Regions from separate parts of the Streptomyces sp. CWNU-52B genome, predicted to be linked through region 2. Evidence: riboswitches for the same ligand, from Rfam matches in the RefSeq annotation. Region 2 holds a riboswitch; the other holds the start of a gene.

Region 1 (7,316 bases), on a different contig from region 2:
ACCTGGGCCGTACAGATGTTGCTGGTCGCCTTCTCCCGGCGGATGTGCTGCTCACGCGTCTGCAGGGCGAGCCGGTACGCCTTGTTGCCGTCGGCGTCGACCGAGACGCCGACGAGCCGTCCGGGCAGGCTGCGCGCGAACTTCTCCCGTACGGCCATGTATCCGGCGTGCGGTCCGCCGAAGCCCATCGGCACGCCGAAGCGCTGGGTCGTACCGACGGCGATGTCGGCGCCCAGCTCACCGGGCGAGGTGAGCAGCGTCAGGGCGAGCAGATCGGCGGCGACGGTGACGATCGCGCCCAGCTCGTGCGCCTGCTCGACGACGGGCGCGAGGTCCCGTACGGCACCGGAGGCGCCGGGGTACTGGAGGAGGACGCCGTTGATCTCGCGCTCGGCGAGCTCGGCGGGGACGCCGTCGCTCAGGTCGGCGACGACGACCTCGACACCGGTGGGTTCGGCACGGGTCCGGATCACGGCGACGGTCTGCGGCATGGTGTCCGCGTCGATGAGGAAGAGGCCCTTCTTGTTCTTCCCCATGCGCCGCGACAGCGCCATCGCCTCGGCGGCCGCGGTGCTCTCGTCGAGCAGCGAGGCACCGGAGGTCGGCAGACCGGTCAGGTCGGCCACCATGGTCTGGAAGTTCAGCAGGGCCTCGAGCCGCCCCTGCGAGATCTCCGGCTGGTAGGGCGTGTACGCGGTGTACCAGGCCGGGCTCTCCATCACGTTGCGCAGGATGACGGGCGGGGTGAACGTCCCGTAGTAGCCGAGCCCGATCATGGAGTCCAGCACCTGGTTGCGGTCCGCGAGGGAGCGCAGTTCGGCCAGCACCTCGGCCTCGGTGCGCGCGTCCGGCAGTGCCAGCGCCTCGGCGTTCTTGATCACATCCGGCACGGCGGTGGCCGTCAGCTCGTCCAGCGAGCCGTACCCCACCTGCGCGAGCATCTTGGCGCGGGCCTCGGAGTCGGGCCCGATGTGGCGCTGCTCGAACGGGATTCCCTGTTCGAGCTCGGAGAGCGGAGTGCGTTGGGTGGTCATTGCGGGAGGCCTCCTGGTCTGACGACCTTCGAGGGGCACCACGATGTGGGTGCCCGAACGGCCTCCCCCTCTGTCATCTCGACCTGAGAGCTTCACCGGCTCGCCGTGAAGGCGCTCCGGCTTTCACCGTCGGTGAGAGCGGAAGCCGTCAAAAAGCTCGAACACCGCTCTGCTTTCCAGAGTGACCTCGTCCGTGCGGTACGTGTGCCTGAGAGATTCCGGGGAGGATTTGCTCCTTCGGCGCCTCCGATGAAGCCTGGAGGACTCTCCCGCACGGGGTCAGCAGCCGTTGCCCAGCCTACCAGCGGGGTTCCCTCGAGTGGCCGCCCTCCTCAAAGTGCTCTTTCGTAGTGCTTACGGATGAGTTGCGAGCAGCTGGAGGGCCCGTGCAGACCGACATCGATCCGCGCAACCTGATAGGCCGCAAGGCGTTCGATCGCAACGGCACGAGGATCGGCACCGTCGACGAGGTCTATCTCGACGACGCGACCGGCGTACCGGAGTGGGCGGCCATCCGCACCGGCCTGTTCAGCCGGGACGCCTTCGTCCCCCTGGACCCCAGCGAACTGGTCGGCGGATCGCTGCGCATCCCGTTCGAACGGTCCCTGATCAAGGACGCCCCGGACTTCGGCGTGGGCCGCCACCTCTCCCCCGAACAGGAACTCCAGCTCTACCACCACTACGGCCTGGACACCTCCCGCCCCCCACCGTTCCCAGACCGAGACTTCGGCCACCTGGCAGGCCAGGAAAACCCTCCCTGACCAGGAAGACAGCCCCCGCCACAGCCGCATCGGGAGGACGGCGAACGACGCAATCCCGCAGGGCCGCGGGGACGGCACAGTCCTCTGGGGCCGCGGGAAACGGCTCAATCCTTCAGGGGTCGCAGGCAACGGCGCAGTCCTTCAGGGGTCGCAGGCAACGGCGCAGTCCTTCAGGGGTCGCAGGCAACGGCGCAGTCCTTCAGGAGCGCGGGGAACGGCGCAAGCCTTTAGGGGCGCGGGGAACGGCGCAATCTTTTAGGGGCGCGGGGAACTGCGCGACCAGCCACAACGCACCCGCACGCACAACCACACCCCAGCCCCCACACCCCCACCCAGACCGAGCCCCACCCCTCTACTCCTCCCCAAGCGCCGCAGGCCCCCGCACGGGCGACACCAACGGCAACGGCTCCGCCCCCTCCAACGCAGGATCATCAACCCGAAACGTCTTCACCCGCCCCGGCCCCGAGTCAGGCGTCTCGAACCGCACAGTCACCCGCCCCAGCCCACTCCCCTGCACCCACCCGTGCCCGAACTCGCTGTGCCGAACGTCATGCCCCGCCCGCCACTGCCGCTCCACCACGGGCTCCGCCACCGGCTCCTCAGCCACCACGCCCTCAACCACCCCCTGCCCACCGACACCGGTACCAGCACCGACGCCGCTACCAACACCGGCACCGGCACCGGCCTGCTCCAACTCCACCTCCCCCGCCGCACCAACCCGCGCCTGCGCGAAGAGATCCTCCTGCGTGTAGTCGGCCAGCCCCGAAACCCCCACCCCCAGCAGCCGCACACCCCCCGTGGTGTCCACGGACTCCAGCAGCCGCGCAGCCGCCTCCCGCACCACCGCGGGGTCGTCCGTGGGCCCCCGAAGCGTCTCGGAACGCGTCAGCGTGGAGAAGTCGTACCGCCGCACCTTCAGCACGATGGTCCGCCCCGACAGATGCGCGCCCCGCAACCGCTGGACACACCGGTCGGCCAGCCGCTGCACCTCCATCCGCACCCGCACCCGCTCATGGATGTCCACGTCGTACGTGTCCTCGACGGACACCGACTTGGTGTCCCGCTCGGCCACCACGGGCCGCTCGTCGCGGGCCAGCGCCATGGCGTACAGCGCGACTCCATGGGCCTTGCCCAGAAGCCGTACGAGCTCGTCCTCGCCGGCCTCCGCGATCTCCCCGACCGTGCTGATCCCGCCCCGCCGCAGATGGTCCCCCGTGGCGGGCCCCACACCCGGCAGGATCCGCACCGGCATGGGAGCCAGCAGCTCCCGCTCGGTGCCCGGCTCTATCAGTACGAGCCCGTCGGGCTTGGCCTGCTCGGAGGCGATCTTCGCGAGCATCTTGGAGGCCGCGAGCCCCACGGATCCGGTCAGCCCCGTGACGGCCCGGATGTCCGCGCGCAACTTCCCCGCGGTCAGCCGCGCCGACGTCTCGTCCCAGGCGGTCCGCCCGGCCTCCAGGTCCACGAACGCCTCGTCCAGGCTCAGCGGCTCCACCAGCGGCGACAGCTCCCTCAGGAGCCCCATCACCTGCTCGCTGATCTCCCGGTAGAGCCCGAAGCGCGGTACGAGGTAGGCCGCGTTCGGCGCGAGGCGGCGGGCCTGGGCCATCGGCATCGCCGAATGCACCCCGAAGACCCGTGCCTCGTACGAACAGGTGGAGACCACGCCCCGCGGTCCCAGGCCGCCCACGATGACCGCTTTCCCGCGCAGGCTCGGCTTGGACGCCTGCTCCGCCGAGGCGAAGAAGGCATCCATGTCGAGATGCAGGATCGTGGGCGCGGTTCTCACAGGTCCGATGCTGCCCTACGCCACTGACAATGCCAGGGCGGCCGGCTCGGACGGCCGGTGCGGCGCCGCGTGCGCCAGGCTCAGACGGCCCGGTTGCGGCGCCTCGCCAGCTCGTCCGCGGGGTTGGGTCGGACCAGGGTCTCGCCCGTGTCGACCCGCTCCCCGTGCAGCTGCGAGAGCGCTCTCTCCACGTCCCGCCAGACCACGCCCACGGCGATGCCGAAGATGCCCTGGCCGCCCTGGAGCAGGGCGTGGACCTCGTCGGGCGAGGAGCACTCGTAGACGGTGGCTCCGTCGCTCATCAGCGTCATCCGCTCCAGATCGCGGAATCCACGCTCTGTGAGGTGCTGGACCGTGGTGCGGATGTTCTGCAGCGAGACCCCCGTGTCGAGGAACCGCTTGACGATCTTCAGGACGACCACGTCACGGAAGCTGTAGAGCCGCTGCGTCCCCGACCCGTGGGCGGGCCGCACGCTCGGCTCGACCAGTCCGGTCCGGGCCCAGTAGTCCAACTGCCGATAGGTGATCCCCGCGGCCGCACACGCCGTGGGACCGCGATACCCGATCTCGTCGGACGCCACCTCGCCGTCCCCCGGCACCGCCTTCGGCCGCTGTACGTGATCGGCCGCGCTGCTCTGAAGCGGGTACGGGCCGCTCTCCCCCAGACCGTGTCCGGGAGCACCCCCAGCCGTACCGTCGCCGCTGCTTCTCACGCCGACCTCCGTCCTTGACCTGCCTTCTCGACGGTAGGCAGTCACCAGGGGCGCGTCAACGATCGCCACACTCGGCACGCCGGGTGATAATCACCCTAAGAGTGGTTTCTCGTGCCCCACCGCGGGGAAAGGCTAGCCGAATGCCCTCGGGGCGGTCGTCGCACGGCCTGTCGTCCGCCGGTCCCAGAGGGTCACCGACCGGTTTATCACACCGTCACTACCGTCACTGGCTGTTGGTCCCGAAGTCCTCCGGCGAGATCTGGTCGAGGAACTCGCGGAACTTCTCCACTTCGTCCTCCTGCTCGTCCGGGATCGCGATGCCCGCGTCGTCCAGGACCCCGTCACTGCCGTAGATGGGCGTCCCGGTGCGCAGTGCCAGCGCTATGGCGTCGGACGGCCGGGCACTGACCTCCACTCCGCTGGCGAACACCAGCTCCGCGTAGAAGACACCCTCCCGCAGATCCGTGATGCGCACTTCGGTCAGCTCCTGGCCGACCGCCTCCAGCACGTCCTTGAACAGGTCGTGGGTCAGCGGTCGCGCGGGAGCCATGCCCTGCTGCGCGAAGGCGATCGCGGTCGCCTCCCCCGGTCCGATCCAGATGGGGAGGTAACGGTCGCCTCCCACTTCACGCAGGAGCACGATCGGTTGGTTGGAGGGCATTTCGACCCGGACACCTACGACGTCGAGCTCGTTCACACAGCAACCCTAGGCCGTGCCCGGCACCTTTGGGTAGTCGAGCACGGATTGGGTGCCCTATCCCACGCTCGGCGCGAGCCGCCGGTCAGGGCAGCCGCACCCCGAGCGCGGACTGCACGAGGGCCGCGTGCAGCTTCACCGCGAGTCCCGCCAGCTCCTTGGTGCGCGCCTGGGCGTGTGCCCTGGTCTGCGGGTTGCGATGGAGCCTCAGAGGTGCCACGACCTGGTCCACGAGCCCGGCCTCACGGTCGGCGGCGGCCTTCACGGCACGCAGATGGCGCGGCTCGATCCCGAACCGCCCCAGTTCCAGGACGAGTCCGGCCACGGTCACCGCCTCGGCGTCGTACACACCGTCCAGCACTGGAGTGATGAGCCCGTACGACTCCCACTCGTCGAGCTCCTGCTCACCGATCTCGGCGGCGGCCAGCAGCTCGGCCCGCCCGATCCTGGCCACCGTGGGCCCCTCGGGCTCGCTCAGGACCTCCCCGTCACGCTGACGGCCCACGGAAGGCTGTGGCACCGCCTCACCGCGCCCCATGGCGTCCAGGTGCTCCCGGATCACCTTCAGCGGCAGATAGTGGTCCCGCTGCATCCTCAGGACGTGACCGAGGCGCACGACGTCGTCCGCGCTGAACTTTCGGTACCCCGACGGGGTCCGCTGCGGCTCGATGAGCCCCTCGGACTCCAGGAAACGGATCTTGGAGACGGTCACCTCGGGGAACTCGTCACGCAGCACGTTCAACACGGTGCCGATGCTCATCAGCCCGCTGTCCGTGGCGGCGGCGCCGTGTCCGGCACCGCCGCTCGGTGTTCGCAGCATGGACCTTCCCTGGGGGTCTCCCCGGACAAAGTCTGGGGGAGGGTCAGATGCCCCGCTGGCTCGCGTAGAAGACCAGTCGGTACTTGCCGATCTGCACCTCGTCACCGTTCGACAGGGGGACCCGGTCGATCCGCTCGCGGTTGACGTACGTGCCGTTGAGGCTGCCGACGTCCGCCACCGTGAACGAGCCGTCGGGCTCCCGGCGGAACTCCACGTGGCGGCGCGACACGGTCACGTCGTCCAGGAAGATGTCGCTCTGCGGATGACGGCCGGCCGTGGTCAGCTCGCCGTCCAGCAGGAAGCGGCTGCCCGAGTTGGGCCCCCGCCGCACCACCAGGAGCGCCGAGCCGAGCGGCAGGGCGTCGACGGCGGCCTGTGCCTCGGGAGACAGCATCGGCATCTGCGTCTGGCCGGTGGCCTCGGCGTCATAGGCCTCGAGACCGGAGATGGAGATCGTCGAGGTGGTCTCCGACGGACGCTCCGGGGTCGCTCCGGCTCGCAACGGCGCACCGCAGTTCGAGCAGAAACGGCTCGCTTCCGCGTTGCGATTACCGCACCTCGTACACACCAGGGCCGACATGGACGGATCCTCCTGCCGCGGCTGCCCCGCCGGGGTATTGGACGCGTACGGGTCGGAGCCGAAACCTCCACCCGCACCTGAGGCTGACGGATCTCCGAAACCTATGCGTCCCGACTGGGCAGGGTCAACAGACGGCGCGCCCTGACCACCGGAAATGTCGCCGCCCGGTCCACCGACCTCGTCCCGGAACAGCGGGCGGTCCTCCTGCCCCTCGGCCTCCGAGGGGCGCGGTGCACGATGCCGGGCAGTGGCGTTGTCGCTGCCCTCTCGTGCGCTCTTGCCGAACAACTTCGCAAACAACTTCACGGGCGATTCCCCTTGACCGAAACAGACCCGCCCGTGGGGCAGGACGAACCCTGATTGCACACACCGGCCGAGCCGGACACCCTCACAACGTCCGTATCCACCAGACAGTTTCCACCACGCACCACCCATTCGGTGCGTCGACCCCCCGCAACCTCATGCCCTCGAGGAGCGGGCCCCAAGCGCCCCCGGTTCACCGGGAGGACGACCGAGCGTAGTCAGGCCTCTTCGCCGGTCGCAAGGCGTCCACGACGATCTTGTCCGAGCGCGCCACCGTGACAGTGGCCTGCTCCTTCTCCAAAGTCTGCACCACTCCGCCTGGGATGTTGAGCGCCGGTTCCAGGTCCTGGGACTTCCCGATGACCTTGAAACGATACGGGGAGCTGATCTTGTTCCCGTCCACGGCGACTCCGCCGCCCGCGTCCGTCAGATAGGTGCCCGCGACAATCCGTACACCATTGACCTGGATCGCCTCGGCGCCGGCCGCGCGCAGCTCCTGGATCGCGTCGAGCATCATGTCCGCCTCGACCGTCCCCTTCTCGTCGTCGATCTCCAGCGTGATGCCGGGGCCCTGCGCCGCCACGGTGCCCGCCAGAATGCCGAGTTGCTTCTCCTTCTC
Region 2 (7,316 bases):
ATCCGGCAACGAGCGCCGCCTCCTCAGCCGCGCTCGGTGCGGCTTCGGCCGTCGGCTCGTGCAATGGTGCCGTCATCGTGGCAGGGACCCCTCTCAACCGGCGGTAGCCGGCCCACGCTTGCCGCTGTAGCGGCGTGATCAGTCCGTCGTACACACAGAGGTTTCAAACCCCCTGGACGGGGAGTCTTCAACGCCTCGGTGATCTGTAGCCAGACTTGACAGTGAATGGATGCGTAACCGTGATGCTGTCAGGAGGGTTCCGTTATCCGAACGCCGGGTAACGGGGGTCGGACACGGGACGCTCGGGGCGAAAGGGGCCTCGCAGCCCATTTACCCGCGTAGATCGGGACATTCCACCCCGGCGACGGTGCAGAGGTGAGGGCCGAGATGCCACTGAGTGGACTCGGTCCACCCGGATCATCTCAGTACTCGGTCGGTCAGTACGCGCCGGGGAACCCGTAACCGCCCGCCGCGGGCGCCTGGACGGGTGCCGCGTGCGCCTCCCGGTCGTAGAACGGCCGGGCGTTGGCGCGCAGCCACAGGGCCACCGGGTCGTACTCGTCCGACATCGCGACGGTCGACACCGGCAGTCCGTCCGGCACCGCACCGATGGACTGCTGCATCATCGCGCGCACCGAGTCCACCGCGGGCGGACTGGTGTCGTACACGTCGAGCCCGATGGCGAGATACGGCGCCCCGAGCGCGGGCTGCACCCAGGCGCGGCGCAGCGAGCGGACGGCGGTGGTCCGGTGCGCGTTCTGGGTGAGCAGGGCGTAGAACTGCGGAATCTCGATGCCAGGTTCGGACAGCCGCAGCGGGCCCGCGGGCTGCCGCTCCAGGCCCGTGGCGATACGGCGCAGATCGAGCCAGGGGATGCCGACCCCGCCGCCCGGCGCATGCGGATTCAGCCACACGCCGTAGTGGTCGGGGTAGAGGGTGCGGGCGACGTCGAGCCCGTCGACCACCTCGTACGAACGGTTCCAGCCGCTGGCCGAGAGCTCCTGGGCCGAGGTCACACAGGGGGCGTAGCCGAAGCCGTCGACCTCCATGTTCCCGTACTGGGCGTCGGGTGACCCCGACTGGCCGTGCCAGAGCAGCATCCAGACCTGGCCGGACGACGGAGCCGCCAGCGCGCGCAACAGCGCCTCGTAGGCGTCGTAACGCCCGGGCGTCACTTGGCGCAGCATGTGCTCGACCTGCCCGGCCGCGGCCGTGCCCGACGCGCTCACCTTCTACCGCCCCTTCGCGACATCCCTGACTTACGGGTCATACGGGTCCCATTCGGCGGGGCGTGCGTTCGCTTGAACATCGCACCACCCCGACCGAGCCATGAAACCAGCTTAAGCGGCGTTCCCGACAGCACGGTTGCGCTCCGCTTGGTTCCGTGTTGGGTGGTCGGGACGCTGCGTGACGGGTCGTCTGCGGGTTGTGCACGGCTGGGCGCGCCGTTCCCCGCGCCCCTTCCGGACGCGTTCCAGCGGGACGCGGTCCCGCAGGGCGGGTTCCGGCGGGGCGGCGGCGAGCGGCCGGCCCGGGATTCAGTGGGCGCGCGTGTAGAAGGGGCGGACCTGGGACCGGAGCCAGTCCGTCACCGGGTCCTGGGCCACGTCGAGGAAGACGAGGCTCACCGGGTGGGCCGCCGGGGCCCGGCCCAGCGCCCGGCCCAGGGCGTCCAGCAGCGGCGCGCGCACGCCCTCGTCCCAGTGGGTCACCTCGATCCCGACGAACATCACCGAGTCACCGCCCTCGATGCTCGCCAGACAGCGCCGGGCGCTCAGCACCAGGCCGGTCGCGGCGAACTCCTCCGAGGCCGCGGCCAGGAAGTCCAGCGGGTCCGCCTGCCAGTCGGGCTGGAAGAGCCGGACCCGGCCGCCGCTCGCGGGCCCGTCCAGCTCGGTCCGGCCGGCCCGGCACAGCTCGGCGACGGCGGGCGGGGGCAGCGGCATCCCGACGGTGCCGTCCGGGTTCAGCGCGATGCCCATCTGGGGCGGCAGACCGCGCGCGAACTCGACGGCGGGCGCCACGGTGTACGCCATGTGGTCGCCGACGACCTGGCGGAACTGCTGCTCGGAGGTGAAGACCGGCACGTACGCCTGGCCGCCCAGCTCGATCGTGGGCAGGTCCAGCGGACCGCTGTGCGGGCCGCCCCCCTCGGGCAGCGGCACCCAGAGGAAGCCGCGCGCCACGCTCTCCACGATCCGGGCGCCCGTCGAGGCCGACGGCGGGAGCCCCAGGGAGGCGGCGAGCACCTCCTCCAACTCGTTGCCGGGCCAGCCGGCGTGCGGGTGGGGGTACGCCTGTGCCGGAAAGTCCCGCGCCGCGAAGTCCTGCGCCGGAATGTCCTGTGCTGGGAAGTCCATCTCTACCGCCTGCTCGAACCGCCGTGTGCGGTTGACGAGGCTACGCGCCCGCGTCCCCGTCCGCCGCACCTGTCCACCGCACCGGGCCCGGCTCAGCCGCCGAAGTCGATGCGCCGCAGGACGTCCGCGGCAGCCCGGTCGACGAGCACCGCGGAACCGCAGCCCTCCGGGAGGTCGCCCTTCTCCACGGACCTCAGCAGCCGGGCCACCGCGCCGCGGTGCCGCGCGAACGCGTACCGCGAGACCCCCCGGCCGCGCTCGCGCTGGCCGTCCAGGGCCGTGCCCGGGTCGACGTCGAGCAGCAGCAGATGCAGGGTGCCGCCGCGGCGCCGCGCGTCCCGGGCGAGCCAACTGCGCACCCAGGCCTGCGTACCGCAGTCGTGCACGACGACGCCCTCACCGGAGCGCAGGGCCCGGCGCAGGCCCGCGTAGTGCGCGGCGCGGACCAGGGGCCGGTAGACCGCGTACGGCAGGAAGCGGGCGAGGCGGCCGTCCCAGCGGTCGCGGGTGTCCTGGGAGTCGACGCGCCGGCCGGTCACCGCACGGCGCATCAGGGTCGACTTCCCGCTGCCCGGCAGGCCCGTGACGACCACCACGTCGGCCGGTCCGAAGCGCAGACCGTGCGGACTGTGCCCCGCGCGCGACCGCAGATCGCGGACGACGGGCACCGGAAGCGGACCGCACGTCTCCCTGGCCGGGGCGGGTGGCTGCTTCGGCAGCGCGATGCCCGTGGTGGTCGCGTACGCCGTGGTCCTGTTCACCCTGATCGTCCTCCCCTTGGGGTCGGCAGACCCATCCCCCGTCGAGTGTAAAGAGAAGGTAATGCGCTGGTCCCCCTGTTTCTGTTCTTGTCCTGCCACAGCCCCGTCACAGATCACCGTCGACGCCCCTGCCACACCCCTGCCCCCTGTCCGGACACCGTGCGGACACCACGCGGCCCCCCGGTGAGGCCGGAGCGTGCAATGATGTGCCCGCCAACTGCATACCGGCCGCTTGAATCCGCGCGGGAGAGTTCCGGGGACATGTACACGTAGGTGTACGAGTACGAGTACCCGGGCGCCGAAGGAGCAAGTCCCTCCCTTGAATCTCTCAGGCCCCGTTACCGCGCGGGCGAGGCACATCTGAAAAGCGGGCCGTCCCCTGGCAGTCAGGGCGCCGGCTCCACCCAAGGTGCAAGTCAGTGACCACCACGTCCGCCGTAACCGGCCGTGGTCACGGCGAACCTCTCAGGTTCCGATGACAGATGGGGAGGAACGACCTCGCCGTCATGCCTTGGGAGCCCTACCGTGAGCAGCAACGCCACCGTTGAACCGCGCCGCACCGCGCTCGATGCCCTGCACCGTTCGCTGGGCGCGACGATGACCGACTTCGCCGGCTGGGACATGCCCCTGCGGTACGGGTCCGAGCGCGACGAACACCTCGCCGTGCGCGGCCGCGCCGGTCTCTTCGACCTCTCCCACATGGGCGAGATCACCGTGAGCGGGCCGCAGGCCGCCGCGCTCCTCGACCACGCGCTGGTCGGCAACATCGGCGGGGTGAAGACCGGCCGCGCCCGCTACACCATGATCTGCCGGGCCGACGGCGGCATCCTCGACGACCTGATCGTCTACCGGCTCGCCGACACCGAGTACCTGATCGTGGCGAACGCCTCCAACGCCCAGGTGGTCCTGGACGCCCTCGTGGAGCGCGCCGAGGGCTTCGACGCCGAGGTGCGCGACGACCGGGACGCGTACGCGCTGCTCGCCGTGCAGGGCCCGGAGTCTTCCGGCATCCTGCAGTCCCTCACCGACGCCGACCTGGCCGGCCTGAAGTACTACGCGGGCCTGCCCGGCACGGTCGCCGGTGTCCCGGCCCTGATCGCGCGCACCGGCTACACCGGCGAGGACGGCTTCGAGCTGTTCGTGGCCCCGGCCGACGCGGAGAAGCTGTGGCAGGCGCTGACCGACGCGGGGGCCGCGGCCGGGCTCATCCCCTGCGGGCTCTCCTGCCGGGACACGCTGCGCCTGGAGGCGGGCATGCCGCTGTACGGGCATGAGCTGAGCACCGCGCTCACGCCGTTCGACGCGGGGCTCGGCCGGGTCGTGAAGTTCGAGAAGGAGGGCGACTTCGTGGGCCGCGAGGCGCTGTCCGCGGCCGCCGCCCGCGCCGAGTCGCAGCCGCCGCGCGTGCTGGTCGGCCTGGTCGCCGAGGGCCGCCGGGTGCCGCGCGCGGGGTACCCCGTCGTGGCCGACGGCGCGGTCGTCGGCGAGGTCACCTCCGGCGCGCCCTCGCCGACGCTCGGCAAGCCGATCGCGATGGCGTACGTCGACGCCGCGCACGCCGCGCCGGGCACCTCCGGTGTGGGCGTGGACATCCGGGGCAGCCACGAGCCGTACGAGGTCGTGGCCCTCCCGTTCTACCGGCGCCCGGCCTGACGCTGGCCCACGAGCCCCGGACGCCGCTCCGGCGGACCGGGCTCGGGCCGGACGCCTGGGCCGCCCGACGCCGGCCGGCGGCCGTCGGGCGGGCGGACGGTTGGACGGTCGGCCAGAATGCACGGGTCGATCGAGATCGGTCGTCAGGCATCAACCGGAAGACACCACTCGGCCGGAATCCGTCAGCCGCCCCGGCCGACGACCACCGACCGACACCCTTCGACCGGGCGCCGGCCGGAAAACGTCAGCTGGACGACGCCGGTCGGCCGGAGTCGGCCGGCCGGGATCGGTCACCCGACTCCGGCCGGTGGACACCGGCCGACGCTCTCCGGCGGACGCCCGGCCGGAGGGTGTCGGCCGGAGACGTCGGTCACGGCTCCGGCCGAAGACATCGGACGGCGTCAGCCGGAAGGCGTCGGTCGGAAGGCGTCGGTCGGTCGGCGTCAGCCGGGAAGCTTCGGCCGGTACCCTCCGGTCGGCGCCGGTCGGAGCACCGGTCGGTATCGGAAGCGGTATCGGGCCGTGAGCGGCGGAGGCGACTCCGTTCCGTGCGCGGCAGAAGTGACCCCGGGCACATCCGCCCAGCTCACTCCCCCTCCCGTTGCATCAGCACTCCCCCTCGTGAAGGAGAATTCAGGCCATGAGCAACCCCCAGCAGCTGCGCTACAGCAAGGAGCACGAGTGGCTGTCGGGCGCCGAGGACGGCGTCTCGACGGTCGGCATCACGGAGCACGCGGCCAACGCGCTCGGCGACGTGGTGTACGTCCAGCTCCCGGAGGTCGGTGCCACCGTGACCGCGGGCGAGACCTGCGGCGAGCTGGAGTCGACGAAGTCGGTGAGCGACCTGTACTCACCCGTCACCGGTGAGATCACCGAGATCAACCAGGACGTCGTGGACGACCCCGCGCTCGTGAACACCGCCCCCTTCGAGGGCGGCTGGCTCTTCAAGGTGCGGGTGGCGGACGAGCCGAAGGACCTGCTCTCCGCCGACGAGTACACCGAGTTCTCCGGCTCCTGACGCCGGACGACAGACGACCGCCGACCGACACCAAGGACTCCTCACCGATGTCGCTTCTGAACACTCCCCTGCACGAACTCGACCCGGACGTCGCCGCCGCCCTCGACGCCGAACTGCACCGTCAGCAGTCCACCCTCGAGATGATCGCCTCGGAGAACTTCGCCCCGGTCGCGGTCATGGAGGCCCAGGGCTCGGTCCTCACCAACAAGTACGCCGAGGGCTACCCGGGCCGCCGCTACTACGGCGGCTGCGAGCACGTCGACGTCGCCGAGCAGATCGCGATCGACCGGGTCAAGGAGCTGTTCGGCGCCGAGTACGCCAACGTCCAGCCGCACTCGGGCGCCTCCGCCAACCAGGCCGCGCTCTTCGCGCTCGCCCAGCCCGGTGACACCATCCTCGGTCTCGACCTGGCCCACGGCGGCCACCTGACCCACGGGATGCGGCTGAACTTCTCCGGCAAGCAGTTCGACGTGGTGGCCTACCACGTGGACGACGCCGGGCTCGTCGACATGGCCGAGGTCGAGCGGCTCGCCAAGGAGCACCGCCCGAAGGTGATCATCGCGGGCTGGTCGGCGTACCCGCGGCAGCTGGACTTCGCCGAGTTCCGCCGGATCGCGGACGCGGTCGAGGCCTACCTGTGGGTCGACATGGCGCACTTCGCGGGCCTGGTCGCGGCCGGTCTCCACCCGAACCCGGTGGAGCACGCCGACGTGGTCACCTCCACCACCCACAAGACGCTCGGCGGGCCCCGCGGCGGGATCATCCTCGCCAAGAAGGCCTTCGCCAAGAAGCTGAACTCGTCCGTCTTCCCGGGCTTCCAGGGCGGCCCCCTGGAGCACGTGATCGCGGCCAAGGCGGTCTCCTTCAAGGTCGCCGCCTCGGCGGAGTTCAAGGAGCGCCAGCACCGTACGGTCGACGGCGCGCGGATCCTCGCCGAGCGGCTGACCGCCGCCGACGCCCGCGCGGCCGGGGTGAACGTGCTCTCCGGCGGCACGGACGTCCATCTGATCCTGGTCGACCTGCGCGAGTCCGAGCTGGACGGGCAGCAGGCGGAGGACCGGCTCCACGAGGTCGGCATCACGGTCAACCGCAACGCCGTCCCGAACGACCCGCGCCCCCCGATGGTCACCTCGGGCCTGCGGATCGGCACCCCCGCCCTGGCGACCCGCGGCTTCACGGCCGAGGACTTCACCGAGGTCGCGGACGTCATCGCGGAGACCCTCAAGCCGTCCTACGACGCGCCGGCGCTCAAGGCCCGGGTGACCGCCCTGGCGGACAAGCACCCGTTGTACCCCGGTCTGGGCAAGTAGTTCCGTTACGCACGGGGTCGCGCACACTGGAAGGTGTGCGCGACACCCCGCACGGCCGGCCCCAGCCCCCTCTCGCTCCACCCTGTTCTGAGGAGTCACCGTGGCCATCTCGGTCTTCGACCTGTTCTCGATCGGCATCGGCCCGTCCAGCTCCCACACGGTCGGCCCGATGCGCGCGGCCCGTATGTTCGCGCACCGCCTGCGCACCGAGGAA

What was found. A riboswitch is a leader RNA that binds a small molecule or an ion and turns the genes downstream of it on or off. The one in region 2 is predicted to bind glycine.
Region 1: linked by a shared signal. The riboswitch ahead of gcvP (aminomethyl-transferring glycine dehydrogenase) and the one ahead of gcvT (glycine cleavage system aminomethyltransferase GcvT) in region 2 are both predicted to bind glycine.

What each region holds. Positions count from the first base shown of each region.
Region 1 covers NZ_JBLFJV010000013.1:5,241-12,556, reverse strand. Annotated here, with positions in the region: gene gcvP (aminomethyl-transferring glycine dehydrogenase) at 1-1,034, opposite strand, end outside; glycine riboswitch at 1,221-1,316, opposite strand; gene ACLVWQ_RS15000 (PRC-barrel domain-containing protein) at 1,421-1,795, shown strand; gene ACLVWQ_RS14995 (DNA polymerase IV) at 2,148-3,584, opposite strand; gene ACLVWQ_RS14990 (MerR family transcriptional regulator) at 3,665-4,297, opposite strand; gene ACLVWQ_RS14985 (bifunctional nuclease family protein) at 4,521-4,994, opposite strand; gene ACLVWQ_RS14980 (MerR family transcriptional regulator) at 5,080-5,814, opposite strand; gene ACLVWQ_RS14975 (FHA domain-containing protein) at 5,858-6,829, opposite strand; gene ACLVWQ_RS14970 (DUF881 domain-containing protein) at 6,891-7,316, opposite strand, start outside.
Region 2 covers NZ_JBLFJV010000027.1:20,416-27,731, reverse strand. Annotated here, with positions in the region: gene ACLVWQ_RS24750 (ABC transporter permease) at 1-76, opposite strand, end outside; gene ACLVWQ_RS24745 (enhanced serine sensitivity protein SseB C-terminal domain-containing protein) at 438-1,229, opposite strand; gene ACLVWQ_RS24740 (enhanced serine sensitivity protein SseB) at 1,539-2,360, opposite strand; gene ACLVWQ_RS24735 (AAA family ATPase) at 2,453-3,121, opposite strand; glycine riboswitch at 3,355-3,475, shown strand; gene gcvT (glycine cleavage system aminomethyltransferase GcvT) at 3,647-4,774, shown strand; gene gcvH (glycine cleavage system protein GcvH) at 5,415-5,792, shown strand; gene glyA (serine hydroxymethyltransferase) at 5,840-7,102, shown strand; gene ACLVWQ_RS24715 (L-serine ammonia-lyase) at 7,203-7,316, shown strand, end outside.